DNA from 2 places in the Ensifer sp. GW101-20A05 genome. Region 1 is predicted to be linked to the other one. Evidence: riboswitches for the same ligand, from Rfam matches in the RefSeq annotation. Region 1 holds a riboswitch; the other holds the start of a gene.
The links. A riboswitch is a leader RNA that binds a small molecule or an ion and turns the genes downstream of it on or off. The one in region 1 is predicted to bind thiamine pyrophosphate.
Positions count from the first base shown of each region.

Region 2: linked by a shared signal. The riboswitch ahead of thiC (phosphomethylpyrimidine synthase ThiC) and the one ahead of thiD (bifunctional hydroxymethylpyrimidine kinase/phosphomethylpyrimidine kinase) in region 1 are both predicted to bind thiamine pyrophosphate.

Region 1 covers NZ_JBWKZT010000028.1:21,356-28,842, forward strand. Annotated here, with positions in the region: gene AC070A_RS33385 (hypothetical protein) at 1-581, shown strand, start outside; gene AC070A_RS33390 (glycosyltransferase family 4 protein) at 578-1,879, shown strand; gene thiD (bifunctional hydroxymethylpyrimidine kinase/phosphomethylpyrimidine kinase) at 2,036-2,845, opposite strand; TPP riboswitch at 3,098-3,200, opposite strand; gene AC070A_RS33400 (hypothetical protein) at 4,231-4,512, opposite strand; partial or broken gene AC070A_RS33405 (M20/M25/M40 family metallo-hydrolase) at 4,634-5,275, opposite strand; partial or broken gene ltrA (group II intron reverse transcriptase/maturase) at 5,284-6,046, opposite strand; gene AC070A_RS33415 (FkbM family methyltransferase) at 6,548-7,487, shown strand, end outside.
Region 2 covers NZ_JBWKZT010000002.1:78,804-86,290, forward strand. Annotated here, with positions in the region: gene AC070A_RS05475 (dicarboxylate/amino acid:cation symporter) at 1-630, opposite strand, end outside; gene AC070A_RS05480 (sensor histidine kinase) at 859-2,727, shown strand; gene AC070A_RS05485 (sigma-54-dependent transcriptional regulator) at 2,731-4,095, shown strand; TPP riboswitch at 4,191-4,319, shown strand; gene thiC (phosphomethylpyrimidine synthase ThiC) at 4,410-6,230, shown strand; gene AC070A_RS05495 (hypothetical protein) at 6,445-6,960, shown strand; gene AC070A_RS05500 (Zn-dependent hydrolase) at 7,183-7,487, opposite strand, start outside.

The sequences.
Region 1 (7,487 bases):
CAACCGACCTGGCGCGGACTGCGGCGCAGGCAATCGACAATGAGACCGTCATCCTGCTGTCTGCTTCCCTCACGCCCGCCAATCCCGGTTGGTACCAGACGCTTGTTATGAACCATGAGACCAGAAGCGGGAGCATCATTTCACCGACCCTTGCCTATGAGGATCATTCGATCCGTTGGGCCGGCAGTTCGTCGCTCGATCGCGCGGATCATCTGCAGTCGAGCCGGTATGCCGGTTATCCAGTCGGCGCTGTGAACCGCTTAAAGCTGACCCGGGTTGCGACCGCGTCGCTCGAATGCTGCATCATGCCCCGCAAGGCGCTTCTCGACGATACCGGCCTATCGCCCGCCTATCTCGGTGCGTCTCTCAATGGGCTGGATTTCGCCTTGAGGCTGAGCCGCAGGGGCTACGAATCCTATTGGCTGCCCGCCCTGCAGATGCTCGGGTCGGATGAAGCGTCCGGTGCCGTTTCGGCAGCCACGGCCAGGTACGTGGAGCGTGTCGATCAGACGCTGTTTCGCGGCCGCTGGATGCAGACCGTCGAGCCAGAGAACACGACCCATAATGAGGTTTCGACATGAGTGACAAACTCCGCGTGCTGGTCGTCTCGCACGGCCACCCGACCCATTCGCTGGGCGGCGCCGAGATCGCCTCCCACGGCTTGCACAAGGCGTTGAACGGCCTGCCGGGTATCGAATCGATCTACCTTGCCCGCGTCGGAAATCCCGTGCCGCGCCACGGCGCATCGGCGCTGATGAGCCTTCGCCTGGCGATGGACGAAGTGCTCTACCATGCCGAGGACTTTGATCATTTCTTCCTGTCCAACGGCGATACCGACGCGATCCGCCGCGACCTCTTGCGCTTCGTGGGAGACATCAAGCCGGACATCGTCCACTTTCACCATATCATCGGCTTCGGGCTTGAAGCGCTCTATGCGGTGCGCGACGCTTTGCCGAAAGCACGCATCGTCGTGACCTTCCACGAGTACCTGCCGATCTGTCACAACCACGGGCAAATGGTTAAGCGGTCCTCGGGCCAGCTTTGCAATGGCGCTTCGCCAATCAGCTGCCACACGTGTTTCCCCGAAATCCCGGTTTCGCGTTTCGTACGGCGTGAGCAGTTCGTGCGGGGCATGCTGAACCTTGCCGACGCCTTCACCGCCCCGAGTGCTTTTCTCGCCAATCGCTATGTCGAGTGGGGCATCGCTGCCGAGAAGATCTTCGTGATCGAAAACGGCATCGTCCTGGGTGAAAAGACGCCCGCGCGTGAATTGCCTGCGCCGACGGCACGTCGCAATCGTTTTGCCTATTTCGGGCAGATGACGCCCTTCAAGGGCGTTCACGTGCTGATCGACGCGGTATCGCGTGTGCCCGACGATATCTGGGGCGACGATTCAACGCTGATGATCTTCGGCGGCAACCTCGAGCGTCAGCCGACCGAGTATCAGGAGCGCGTCGCGAAACTGATCGAGGACGCCGGCCGTCGCGTCCGCTTTTACGGCTCCTACCAGAACCAGGACATGCCGAGGCTGATGCGATCGGTCGATTGGGTTGTGATGCCCTCGGTCTGGTGGGAAAACTCACCGATCGTGATCCAGGAGGCGCTTCACCATGGCAGGCCGATCATTTGCTCCGACATCGGCGGCATGGCCGAGAAGGTTCGCGACCGGCTGGACGGCTATCATTTCCGGACCGGCAGCGCGCAAGATCTTGCTGATCGACTGATCGATGTGCTGAGCACGCCAAGGTCATGGGACAACCTCAGGGCAACGCTTAGGCGCCCAATGAGCCATGTCGACTGCGGCCGCGAACATGTCGCGCTCTACCGGAAACTGCTCAAAGAGGAGCAGCCGGTTCACCCGAGCGCCGCTGTGGCCTGAACCGAAAAGCGCTCTGTCCTCGTCTCTCACATTGCATTTACAAGTGACCGACTTCCCGACTCGACGGCCATTCCATTGCTTATCGGGCAATGGAATGGCCTGGTTTTTTAAAAGTCAACTTGAACGGTGAAACCGGCACCAAGCGCCGGAATGGAATTAATCGCCGTTCGGTTCCCACCATCGATGGAAGTGGTGAACCGGTCCCCGACCCTGCCCGATTTTGAGCGCTGCTGCGGCAACAAGCGCCTCATGCAGATAGGTCTTGGCGGCGGTAACCGCGTCTTGAAGTGTCTGCCTACGGGCAAGACCGGCGGCGATTGCGGCAGAGAGCGTGCAGCCGGTGCCATGATCGTTCCTCGTTTCAACCCGCGGGCGCGACAGGCGCAAAGCGTTGTCCCCGTTGAAGAGGATATCAGCCGCTTCGTCGCCGCTGGCATGCCCGCCTTTCATCAGCACGGCGCGCGCACCAAGCTTCAGGAGCATCTCCGCCTGGCGGCCCATTTCTGTCTCGCTTTCGGCAACGCTACGCCCCGTCATCAGTGCCGCTTCGGGCAGGTTCGGTGTCACGATAAGCCCAAGCGGCAGCAATTCCTCTTTGAGCGTCGCGATCGCATCCGGACGTAACAAAATGTCCCCTGAAGTGGCGACCATCACCGGATCGATGACTGCTAAATGCCCGTATCGCTTCAGGCCGGTCGCGATCGCAGCAATGGTCTCCTGGCGGGACATCATGCCGATCTTAACCGCGCCGACGGCGAGATCCGAAAACACCGCATCGATCTGGGCTGCGACCACGGCCGGCGAGATGTCCTCGACGGCCGTGACCCCGCGGGTGTTTTGCGCGGTGATGGCCGTGATCACGCTGGCACCATAGACGCCGAGCGCCGAAAACGTCTTCAGATCCGCCTGGATACCGGCACCGCCACCGGAATCTGAGCCTGCGATGGTAACGGCGATGGAGGTCATGCCTGGCTCCGCTGAAATGTAGAAGCGGGTCCAATGATGTCGAGCGCGCACTCAAGCCACCGGCTCAAACACGCGCAAACTGAGGCGGGTCTTCCATACAACCTCGAAGAATCCGACAGATTGAGCCGATGGGTCGGTCGTCCCGTCCCCCGGAGTTCTTCGTCGCTACATTCTAAACGGCGTATTGGCACCAGCGATCTCCCGAAACCAAAATCACGGAGATCCAGATGAACGGCGAAGACGCGGGGGTGCCAGAGAGGCCCTTGCCGTTCCTACGCCGGTATGATCCGGATCAGGTTCAAGGGTCTGGCTCACCGCCATCTCAGCACTGTCAGGTGCGCCCCTCGGCAGGCATGAATGCTATGGGAGCGTGGCAGGGGATGTCAATTGCTTGAGTTTAGCGGGCCCGTATATGCGTCGGCTCGACGCGGAAGACGGAGGACCTGAAAGGAAACAACCAGCAAAAAGGCCCCTTTTGCCTCGAGAGCATAAGGAGCCTTCCGTCTGAGCGTTCGACTTCACAGACCTTGGCAGACTATCCACCTGAAGGCCGTTAAGGCAAGGGGATTTCGAACGCGAGCCTATGCAATCCCGGAGTGATTTGGTCGGCAGCACTACCGATTCACTCAGTGGCGACGGGCCTTCCACGCATAACGATAGATGTTAGGCGCCTCATCGCATCATATCACCGCAATGTTTTGAGAATTGCACTTGCTCGGTCCAAGGCGGCTTCCGCTGCACGCGGTTCGGGTGTGACAGACAGAATATCGCGGTGTGCCATTGCGAGCACGACCTGCAACACTTCATCAGGCCAGCAGAATGAGGTGCCATCGGTCGGGGCCGCGATCGCCGGCTAGCCAATATCTCGTCGTTCGGCCAGCGCATGATCGTCTTTATCGCACGGCCTCCCCCACCCAATTCGTGACGCAGCGCCGCCGCAACGGCGGCAAAGTAGTCGTCTTAGCGGCGCGCGCTGATGCTGTAACCATTGTGCCTGTATTCGGAACCATACTGCTCACCTCCCCGGTCGATACTCCGGCATTCTGACCTCAATTCACACATGATATACCGGCACGTCATGGTTATCGGTTGGACTGAGAACGGCGACGAACACCCCCCTCGGACGAGCGACGCAAGGTTCGCGCGGCGATCTACGTTCGGATGTCGACCGAGCATCAGAAGTACTCGACCGACAACCAGATCGCCGCCATCGAGCGCTGCCCGCCAAGCGTCGCTTCGAAATCGCGTGGACATACGCCGACGAAGGAAAAAGCGCCAGATATCTTGGCAGAGTTCCAAAAGATCTCGGAGCTTCGGAAGGCAGCGTAGGAAACCGGTCCCTGCATGTTGCTGAACGGCTGCAGGAAATTTCTGACCGCAATGTTCTATTTAGCTGTCCGCTTAGTGCACTGGTTCTCTCGCTTGATGCAAGCTATCTCCGCCGTCGAGCATTCGGCAACGCCGTTGACGATCGCGCAATGCGAGCACTGGTCGGTGAACTCCAGGCAATCCGGATTGGCCTTGATGAAGTCCTGCAGACTAACATTCTCAGTCTGTCGCGGCTCAGGAATGATATCTGCAACGGGCATATCCGCCGCGTAAGCGCTCGCCATTCCCGCCATGGTGATCGCGAGGCAAACCGCGTCACGGAAGCTGAAATGGCTCATCCATTTGGTCCTCCTGAAGGCAAATCCGGACGCGGCGCAAACGGCTCTCCGTCGGGAATTGCGCAATTTCTGAGAGTGCCATCACAACAACCGTTGAGCAAGCGACCTTCCGGCGCTGCCCTCACCCCAGCTCATTGCGGATCGCCCGCATGAACACCCGTGCGCCCATGCCGATCAGCTCGTCAGGAAAATCATAGTCCGGATTGTGCAGCCGCGCGTGGTTCTCGCCGGCGCCAAGGAAGAACATCGCCGCGGGCGCCACCCGCCCGAAGAGCCCGAAATCCTCCGAGCCCTTCATCGGCAACACGCCCTCGCCGTGATCGTGGCTGACGCCCTCCTCGTCCATGGCGCGTTCCAGCGCGATGACTGCCGCTTCCGCATTGCTGCATTGGTGGAACACGTCCTCATGGCCGATCGTAACCTTCAGCCCCGCAGCCTCCGTCTCCTTGGCAACCAGCGCCTCGGCGCGGGCCACGAGATCGGCCATGCGTTCGTCGGTCAGCGTCCGCAGCGTCGCCCAGATCTCGGCATAACCGGGGCTGATGCCGAAGGCGGCCTCGCCGAGGCGGGCATGCGTCACCGTCACCAGCGTATAATCCTCGTCGAGCGGCCCGTTGTTGCCGAGCGCCGTCAGGCCGGAAAGCAGCGCGGCAACAGCGAAAGTCGGCGCAATGCCGTCCTCCGGCGTCGAGGCATGCGCCGTCTTGCCGGACAGCGAAATGCGCATACCGCGCGAAGCGCAATTGACCGGACCGGTGCGCAGCGCCGCTTCTGTAGCTGGCACTCCGCAAACCTCCGTTCCAGCGCTTGACGTAACTCAAGCGCCTGCTCCTTTCTTACGCAATGGCAGATCGCGTCGTCTGCATAGCGTTCAAACGGGATGGTCGGAAACTCCCTCTGCATCCAGCGATCGAACGCGTAGTGAAGAAAGAGATTCGCCAGCACGGGGCTAACCACAGCCCCTTGCGGAGTACCTCTCTCTCGCGCAACCACTCGGCATGCTCACAGGCGCCTGCAACCACCGTTCAAGGTAGAGCAGCCCCCATGGGCAGTCCGTGTGCAGCCGCACCGCTCACATCAGGAGATCCCAATCGATTTCGTCGAAAAAGCTCTTGATGTCGAGGTCGAGCACCCAGTCATAGGCCCAGCAACGCTGCCGAGCTTTGACCAAGGCATCATGTGCTGACTTCCCAGGCCGATATCCGTAAGAATCCCGGTGGAACACCGGCTCCAGAATCGGTTCCAGGTGCCGCTTGACTACCATCTGGGCGATCCTGTCTGAGACCGTCGGAATCCCGAGCGGCCGGGTTCCTCCAGTGTCGCCTTTTGGTATGTCAACGCGCCGCACGGGTGACGGAAAGTAGCTTCCGGAGGACATTCTATTCCAGATCCGATAGAGGTTCTTACCCAGATCCTTATCGAAGTCATCGATGGACTGCCCATCCACTCCAGACGCCCCTCTGTTGGCCTTCACTTGCTTGTACGCCTCCCACACTTCGCGTTTAGCGATACAATACGGCTTCACCCTATCCATGGAGGTCTTCCCCTGCCGGGTTGCCCGCTGAATAGAGTCGAATGACGATGTCCCTTTGGTCCGTGCTGTCCAAATTTCCCGAGCCAGCTCTCGGTAATCATCTTCACGGTGCAGTGCAATTGGTTCGTCGCTAACGTCGCGGTCGGTCACAACCCCAAATGCATAGCGCTCTTCAGGCTAGAACTGTTTGCGTGTAATCATTCGATACATGTGGGGAAGAGCCGCAGACCGCAGCCTTAGCACAAATCAAATTCAATAGCCGCGCAGAGGTCGTACGCAAGCCTGGGGCGGTAACACGGCCAGAGCCGATCTCATCTGCCCCGGCGGCCCGTTGATCGGCGCCTTCGTTACCATGCGTGTTAACTACCCGAGAATGATCCTATTGACTAGCCCTTCGTCAAGCAGGATTTAGAAGGCCCGTATTCACTCGACAAATCAACAGTGATTTGCTTCATTCTTGTTATGTTGCGCCTGCCGGTTAGTTCAACGAAAGAAACGAGCATGATTTCGTCGGTGATCGGACAGACTGGGTTCCCATTGTTTGGCCCGTACATTGACCTTCCGGCCGGCAGTTACATTGCTCGGTTTTGCCTTGATGCTGATGGAATGTCTCCCATCACTTGTGGGCACGTCGATGTGTGCCGGGACTTCGGGGAAACCATCCTGACGCAAGCTGGTTTTTCACCTTTGTCCCTCAAAAGCAACTCCGGAATCATTGAACTAGGCTTCGAGGTCGACACGCCCGGCACGTATGAGTTCAGAGTCGCTAGTAATGGAAGGTCTGAATTCCGGATAGGCGAACGATCGTTGAAAGCAGAGAACGACTACTTTGGGGTGACGGGGTCGCGAAACAACCCTGTTGTTCTCGACGAATTTTTCTTCCAGACCTCGTCGCAGTTTCTACACATGGTCAAGTACGGCGGAAGATTATCCAACTTTGAGAGCAAGCTCGTCCTGACTATGAATGGGATTAGAATGCACCTCAAAAGCGTCGAAGATTTTCAGATTATAGATGAGGTGCACATCCTTAATACATACAACTTTCAATTGTCTAAGCGCTGTTGCGTCATTGATATTGGTATGAATGTCGGGTTTTCCACTCTTTATTTCGCCCGACGCGACGCAGTGGAACAGGTCCATTCTTTCGAGCCCTTTGGCGCGCCCTACTTGAGGGCTATGGAGAACATTGCGCTCAACCCAGAGATATCGGACAAGATCACGACCCACAATTTCGGCTTGTCTGCAGAGACCGCCACCAACACTGTGATGTACGACGACAGCACCACGATCGGTGCGTCTATTCGCGGAAATGGCGGCGCACGAGGTACTACCATTTCACTCCAAACCGCATCAGGCGTCCTAACAGACATTATCTACTCAGCGAAGGCGGCCGGACAGGCGGTCGTCGTAAAGATGGACTGCGAGGGTTCAGAATTCGCAA
Region 2 (7,487 bases), on a different contig from region 1:
GGCGCCGATCGGGGCGGCCTTCATCAGGATGCCGACGAGCTTGAAGACCGGCAGCGTCAGCGCGTGCAGGAAATCGACGACTGGCTCAGCCTTCTTGCCGACCATCGCCAGCGCAAGACCGAAGAGCACGGAGATGAACAGCACCTGCAGGATGTCGCCATCGGCAAAGGCACCGACCAGTGTCGTCGGGATGATGTTCATCAGGAAGCCGGTGATCGTCTGCTCATGTGCCTTCTCGGCAAAGGTCGTCACCGCCTTGGCGTCGAGCGACGCCGGATCGATGTGCATGCCGGCGCCCGGCTGAACGACATTGGCGACGATCAGGCCGATGATCAGCGCCAGCGTCGAAAAGGTCAGGAAGTAGATCATCGCCTTCCCGGCGACGCGGCCGACCTTGGCGAGATCGGTCATGCCGGCAATGCCGGTCGCAACCGTGAGGAAGATGACCGGGGCGATGATCATCTTGACGAGGCGGATGAAGGCATCGCCGAGCGGCTTCAGCTCGGTGCCGAGCGACGGATAGAAATGGCCGAGCAGGATGCCCGCGGCGATCGCCGCCAGCACCTGGACATAGAGATGACGATAGAAAGGTGTCTTGCCGCGCGGTTCCGCGGATTGGTCGATAATCATGATATCCTCCACTGGACCCAGTCCGGCGTCATGCCGGGCCTCCCGGGTCAATTTCCGATGCGCGACAGCTCGGGCTGTCATGAGGATGTCATTTGCAACGGGCGTGCCAGTTCTCTGCGGCGAGAGCCAAGCCCTTGAATCGACGTGGATGTTTCGTTCACACGGCTCGACACGCACAAAGAGTTGAGCGGATTTCCGCACAGGTCACCTGGAAGTCTGAGCGAAAAAATGCACAATCGCGCCATGTTCAGTGCCCTATCCGCCCCCCTCAACCTGGCAGATCTCGACCGGTCGATGCGCCGCACCTGGCTGGTGTTCGCCGGCCTCGCTCTGGCGCTGCTCGTCGCCGGCCTTCTGTTCGCCGGTGAATATGGACGCAACCAGGCGCTCGAAACCGTCGACGCCCAGAGCCGGATCGATGCCAATCTGAAAGCCTCGCTGCTGCGCGCCGTGCTCGAACGTCAGCGCTCGACGCCGCTGGTGCTGGCCGACGACGTCGAGGTGAAAGCAGCGCTTTCGACCCGCGACGGCCAGGCGCTGCAGCGGTTGAACGAGAAGCTGCAGGCACTTGCCGCCAACACGGACGCCGCCGTCATTTATGTGATCGGCAACGACGGCGTCGCGGTCGCCGCCAGCAACTGGCGTGAGCCGACGAGCTTCGTCGGCAACGACTACGCCTTCCGCGAATATTTCCGCATGGCGATGCGGGACGGCAAGGCGGAGCATTTCGCCATGGGCACGGTCAGCAAACGGCCGGGACTCTATATCTCCCGGCGGGTGCAGGGGCAGGACGGCCCGATCGGCGTCGTCGTCGCCAAGCTCGAGTTCGACGATGTGGAAGCGGAGTGGCTCGCCTCCGGCAAGCCGGTCTATGTTACCGACCGGCGCGGCATCGTGCTCATCACCAGTTTCCCGTCCTGGCGCTTCATGACCACCAGAACCATTCCGCGCGATCGTGTCGCTGCGATCCGCGACAGCCTGCAATTCGGCGATGCCTCGCTGCTGCCGCTGCCGTTCCGCGACATCGAGCCGACCAGCGACGGCTCCAGCGAGCTGCATGCGCTGCTGCCCGGCGACAGCGAGCGGCGGTTCCTGCGGGTCGAAACCATGGTTCCGACCACGAGCTGGCGGCTGGAGCAACTGGCGCCATTGGATGGGGCGGTCTCGGCGGCAACCCGCGAGGCCCGGCTGATTGCGCTGGCCGTGATCGTGCCGCTGCTTGCGCTTGCGGCCTTCCTCCTGCGTCGTCGCCAGGCCCTGACCTTGGTTGCGACAAGGGAGCGTGCCGCGCGCGATGAACTGGAGCACCGCGTGGCGGAGCGCACCCAGGATCTCAGCCTTGCGCGTGATCATCTCGAAACGGAGATTGCCGATCACCGGCGCACCGGCGAGAAGCTCCAGGCCGTGCAGCAGGAACTGGTTCAGGCGAACCGTCTGGCGATCCTCGGCCAGGTGGCCGCCGGCGTCGCCCACGAGATCAACCAGCCGGTCGCGACCATCCGCGCCTATGCCGACAATGCCCGCACCTTCCTCGACCGGGGGCAGCAGCAAACGGCGGTGGAGAACCTCGTCAGCATCGCCGAGCTGACCGAAAGGGTCGGTACCATCACCGACGAACTCCGCAGCTTTGCCCGCAAGGGCCGCTTCGTCGCCGAGCCGACACCGATGCGCGAGGTGATCGAGGGCGCCTTGATGCTGCTTCGCAGCCGCTTTGCCGGCCGCATGGATGCCATCGTCATCGACCTGCCGGAAAACGGGCTCAGCGTTTACGGCAGCCGCATCCGTCTTGAACAGGTCCTGATCAATCTCCTGCAGAATGCCTTGGAGGCACTCGGCGAGCGCAGCGATGCCGAGATCCGCGTGCGCTGTGAGGAGGACCCTTCCGGCACGGTCTTGCTTGTCGTTACCGACAACGGCCCCGGCATACCACAGCATATCCGCGAGGATCTGTTCACGCCGTTCAACACCTCGAAGGACGAAGGGCTCGGCCTTGGACTCGCCATCTCCCAGGAGATCGTCGCCGACTATGGCGGCGAGATATCAGTCGAAACCAGCGACAAGGGCACCGTCTTCACGGTGCGCCTGAAGAGGGCCTGAGCGATGCAGCCATCCGTCTACCTCATCGACGACGACAACGATCTGCGCAAGGCGATGACGCAGACGCTGGAGCTCGCCGGATTCGCCGTCACTTCGCTTGCAAGCGCCGCCGAAGCCTTGGGAACCCTCGACGCGAATTTTGATGGCATTGTCGTCAGTGATATCCGCATGCCCGGCATCGACGGGCTGCAGCTCTTTCGCCGCATCGCTGCCTTCGATGCCGACCTGCCCGTGATCCTGGTGACCGGCCACGGCGACATACCGATGGCAGTTCAGGCGCTGCAGGATGGCGTCTACGACTTCATCCCAAAACCCTTTGCCGCCGACCGGCTGGTGCAGAGCGTGCGCCGCGCGCTGGAAAAGCGCAGTCTCGTCATGGAGAACCGCGCGCTCAAACGGGCGGCCGAAACGGCCGGCGACAGCCTGCCGCTGATCGGCCAGACGCCGGTCATGGAGCGCTTGCGCCAGACGATCCGGCACATCGCCGACACGGATGTCGACGTGCTCGTCGCCGGTGAAACCGGCAGCGGCAAGGAGGTGGTCGCGACGCTGCTCCACAATTGGAGCCGGCGCCGCGACGGCAATTTCGTGGCGCTGAACTGCGGCGCGCTGCCGGAAACGGTGATCGAGAGCGAACTCTTCGGTCACGAACAGGGCGCCTTCACCGGCGCCCTGAAGAAGCGTGTGGGCCGGATCGAACACGCGAGCGGCGGCACGCTATTCCTCGACGAGATCGAGGCGATGCCGCCGGCGACCCAGGTCAAGATGCTGCGCGTTCTCGAAGCCCGCGAGATCACGCCGCTCGGCACCAACCAGGTGCGCCCCGTCGATATTCGCGTCATCGCCGCCGCCAAGATCGATCTCGGCGACCCGGCCCAGCGCGGGGACTTTCGTGAAGATCTCTACTTCCGATTGAACGTCGTAACGCTGTCGATCCCGCCGCTGCGCGAGCGCCGCGATGATATCCCGCTGCTCTTTTCGCACTTCCTGACGCGGGCGGCGGAGCGCTTCAAGCGGGACGTGCCTCACGTCTCGCCGGCAGTGCAGCAACACCTGATGACCCATGCCTGGCCCGGCAATGTGCGCGAACTCTCACATTTTGCCGAACGCGTGGCGCTCGGCGTCGAAGGCCCGCTGGGACAGCCGGTTGCGCCAGCAGAACAGCCGGGTTTCGCGCTACCGGAACGGCTCGAACACTACGAGGCAGAGATCCTGAAGGAAGTGCTTCGCGCCCAGCGCGGCGACGTCAAGGCGACGATCGAGGCGCTCGGTATTCCGCGCAAGACATTCTACGACAAGCTCCAGCGCCACGGCATCAACCGAGCCGACTATGCGGAGCGCGGCGTTCCGGAAAAATCCGGCAGCTAACTCTCGTCAGCGGCCAAAATACACCCAAAAATTGCATCTTCGTCGACGGGCGAATTCGCGCTTGACGACCCGTGCCGTTCGATGGCTATCTCTTGGGCATTCACCAGGGGGGTCCCGCAAGGGGCTGAGATTCTGCTGGATGGCCGGCTTACCGGCTGTGGCGCAGTGACCCGTTGAACCTGATCCAGTTCATACTGGCGTAGGGACGGTGCAGATATCGAAGCCAGGATTCCGTGCGTCCAGCACCTGGCGGAGCGTCTTTCATCCTTCCGGCATCAGAACTGGGTCTCCAATCGCAAACTTGGAGCCTCGTCATGAATATTGCCACAAAGCCCACCCCTCTCACGGTCACCCAAGGCCCGCTTCCCGCCTCCCGCAAGGTCCACAAATCAGGCATCCTCCACCCGGATATCCGCGTGCCGATGCGCGAGATCGCGCTGCACCCGACCTCCGGCGAGCCGCCGGTTACCGTCTACGATTCCTCCGGCGCCTATACCGCCGACGATGCGGAGATCAGCATCGAGGCGGGGCTGCCGCGACTCCGTCGCAACTGGATCGTCGGGCGCGGCGACGTGGAAACCTACGAGGGGCGCATCGTCCGTCCTGAAGACAACGGTTTTGCCAGCGGCGACCGGCTGACGCCGACCTTCCCGTTCCAGCACGCGCCGCTCAAGGCGACTGGCGGCAAGGCGGTAACGCAGCTTGCCTACGCCCGCGCCGGCATCATCACGCCGGAGATGGAGTTCGTGGCGATCCGCGAGAACCTCGGCCGCGATGCGGCACGCGCGATAGCTCGCGACGGCGAAAGCTTCGGCGCCCATATCCCCGACCATGTGACACCGGAGTTCGTGCGCCAGGAAATCGCCAGCGGCAGAGCGATCCTGCCCGCCAACATCAACCATCCGGAATCCGAGCCGATGATCATCGGGCGGAACTTCCTGGTGAAAATCAACGCCAATATCGGCAACTCCGCTGTCACCTCGTCGATGGCCGAGGAGGTCGAGAAGATGGTCTGGGCGACGCGGTGGGGCGCCGATACGGTTATGGACCTTTCGACCGGCCGCAACATCCACAACATCCGCGAATGGATCATCCGCAATTCACCGGTGCCGATCGGCACCGTGCCGCTCTACCAGGCTCTGGAAAAGGTCAATGGCATTGCCGAGGACCTCAACTGGGAGGTCTATCGCGACACGCTGATCGAGCAGGCCGAACAGGGCGTCGATTATTTCACCATCCATGCTGGCGTACGCCTGCACTACATCCCGCTCACCGTCGATCGCGTCACCGGCATCGTCTCCCGCGGCGGCTCGATCATGGCCAAGTGGTGTCTGCATCACCACAAGGAAAGCTTCCTCTACGAGCATTTCGAGGAGATCTGCGACATCTGCCGCGCCTATGACGTCTCCTTCTCGCTCGGCGACGGATTGCGCCCGGGCTCGATCGCCGATGCCAACGACGCGGCGCAGTTTGCCGAACTCGAAACGCTCGGCGAACTCACCAAGATCGCCTGGGCGAAGGATTGTCAGGTGATGATCGAGGGCCCCGGCCACGTGCCGATGCACAAGATCAAGGAGAACATGGACAAGCAGCTCGCCGTCTGCGGCGAGGCGCCGTTCTATACGCTTGGGCCGCTGACGACGGACATCGCTCCGGGCTACGACCACATCACGTCAGGCATCGGCGCTGCGATGATCGGCTGGTTCGGCACCGCCATGCTCTGCTACGTCACGCCGAAGGAACACCTGGGCCTGCCCGACCGCAACGACGTCAAAGTGGGCGTCATCACCTACAAGATCGCCGCCCACGCCGCCGATCTCGCCAAGGGTCACCCGGCCGCCCAGGTGCGCGACGACGCTCTCTCGCGCGCCCGCTTCGAGTTCCGCTGGGAGGACCAGTTCAACCTCTCTCTCGACCCGGAGACGGCCCGAAACTTCCACGACGAGACCCTGCCGAAGGAGGCACACAAGGTCGCGCATTTCTGCTCCATGTGCGGCCCGAAATTCTGCTCGATGCGGATCTCGCACGACATTCGTGCGGAAGCGCAGAAGGAAGGGCTGGAGGCAATGGCCGCGAAATACCGCGAGGGCGGCGATCTCTATATGCCGGTCGCTGAGGTCGAAGCTAAGAGTTAAAGCGCAACACGTCGGGAGGGACGCCTCGTAGTCCCTTCCGACGGCAAGGCGGATGCTGGGCCCTGGGGGAATAGCTTGCCCCCTTATCGGTTGAACGATATGTAAAACTCACGCAAAAGTCGCCGCCGGCGGACCCGTCATTCACGCCAAGCTGCCGTCCTCTGCGGCGCTCTTGCAGGACGACGAAAAAAACGCCGTTTACGAGGAGAATGACTTGAGGACACGCCTGCTGAGACTGACGGCCCTGTCGATAGGCGGCCTTGTGGCACTCGCTGGAGATCTGCCACGCCTCGACGACAGCGGGAGTTTTGCCGCGGGTTTTTCCTGGATTTCCGCCGCCCATGCGGACGACGCCGATGTCGGCGGGAATGGTGAAAATGGCGCTGATGGCAGCGACCAAGGTGGCGAAAACGTCGGGAGCGGCGGAAGCAACGGCACAGAGGGTGGCGGCGATGGGGGTGGTGGCGATTGGGGCACCGGTGACGGCAGCGGCGTAGGCGGCGTCCCCGGCGGCACCGGCGCAGGCGGCGGAGGTGCTGCCGTCATCGACAGCGATAGCCACAGCGAGCCCCACTCATCGATGCGCGACTCACGGGATTACGGACCAAGCGGCAAGGTCTGGCACGGCGGCAGCAATTTCCTTAACCTTTTCCGCCAGACGCCGGAAAGGCGCTTCGAACGGAGCCAGCCTGAATCGTCTGCCCGGCAGAAGACCGTTGACACGAAATGAGAGCCTTGAAGACAGGTCAACTTCGTCGCAACGGAGGGGGACCTGCGCTATTTCTCGAAACCGGACTCCGGATGTGCGGTAGGAACGGGTTCTGACGCGCGAGAACAGATCAGCCGGCGTCAGAGCTTTACATTCGAGATATGTCTATCCCGATCACGACCTGCCGGAGTGTGGCGGCGGAGTTACGGATACAGACCATCGTCTTTCTCGCCGCGAGTATTCCTAACTGCCTTTCCAGCCGCTGCAAGCAATCCGCTCGACGACATCGAGCAGCACATTCGCCCCGGCAACCAGATCATCCGCCTCCGTGTGTTCGCGCGGATTGTGGCTGATGCCGTCGCGGCTCGGCACGAAGATCATCGCCGTCGGCGCGATGCGTGCGATCATCTGCGCATCGTGGCCGGCGCCCGAAGTCATGCGCCGGCTCTTCAGGCCCCGCGCCTTCGCCGAAGCCTCGATCGTGGCGACAATGCCCAGATCGAAGGCGACCGGCTGGAAACGCGCCAGGCGCTCGACCGATATCTCGA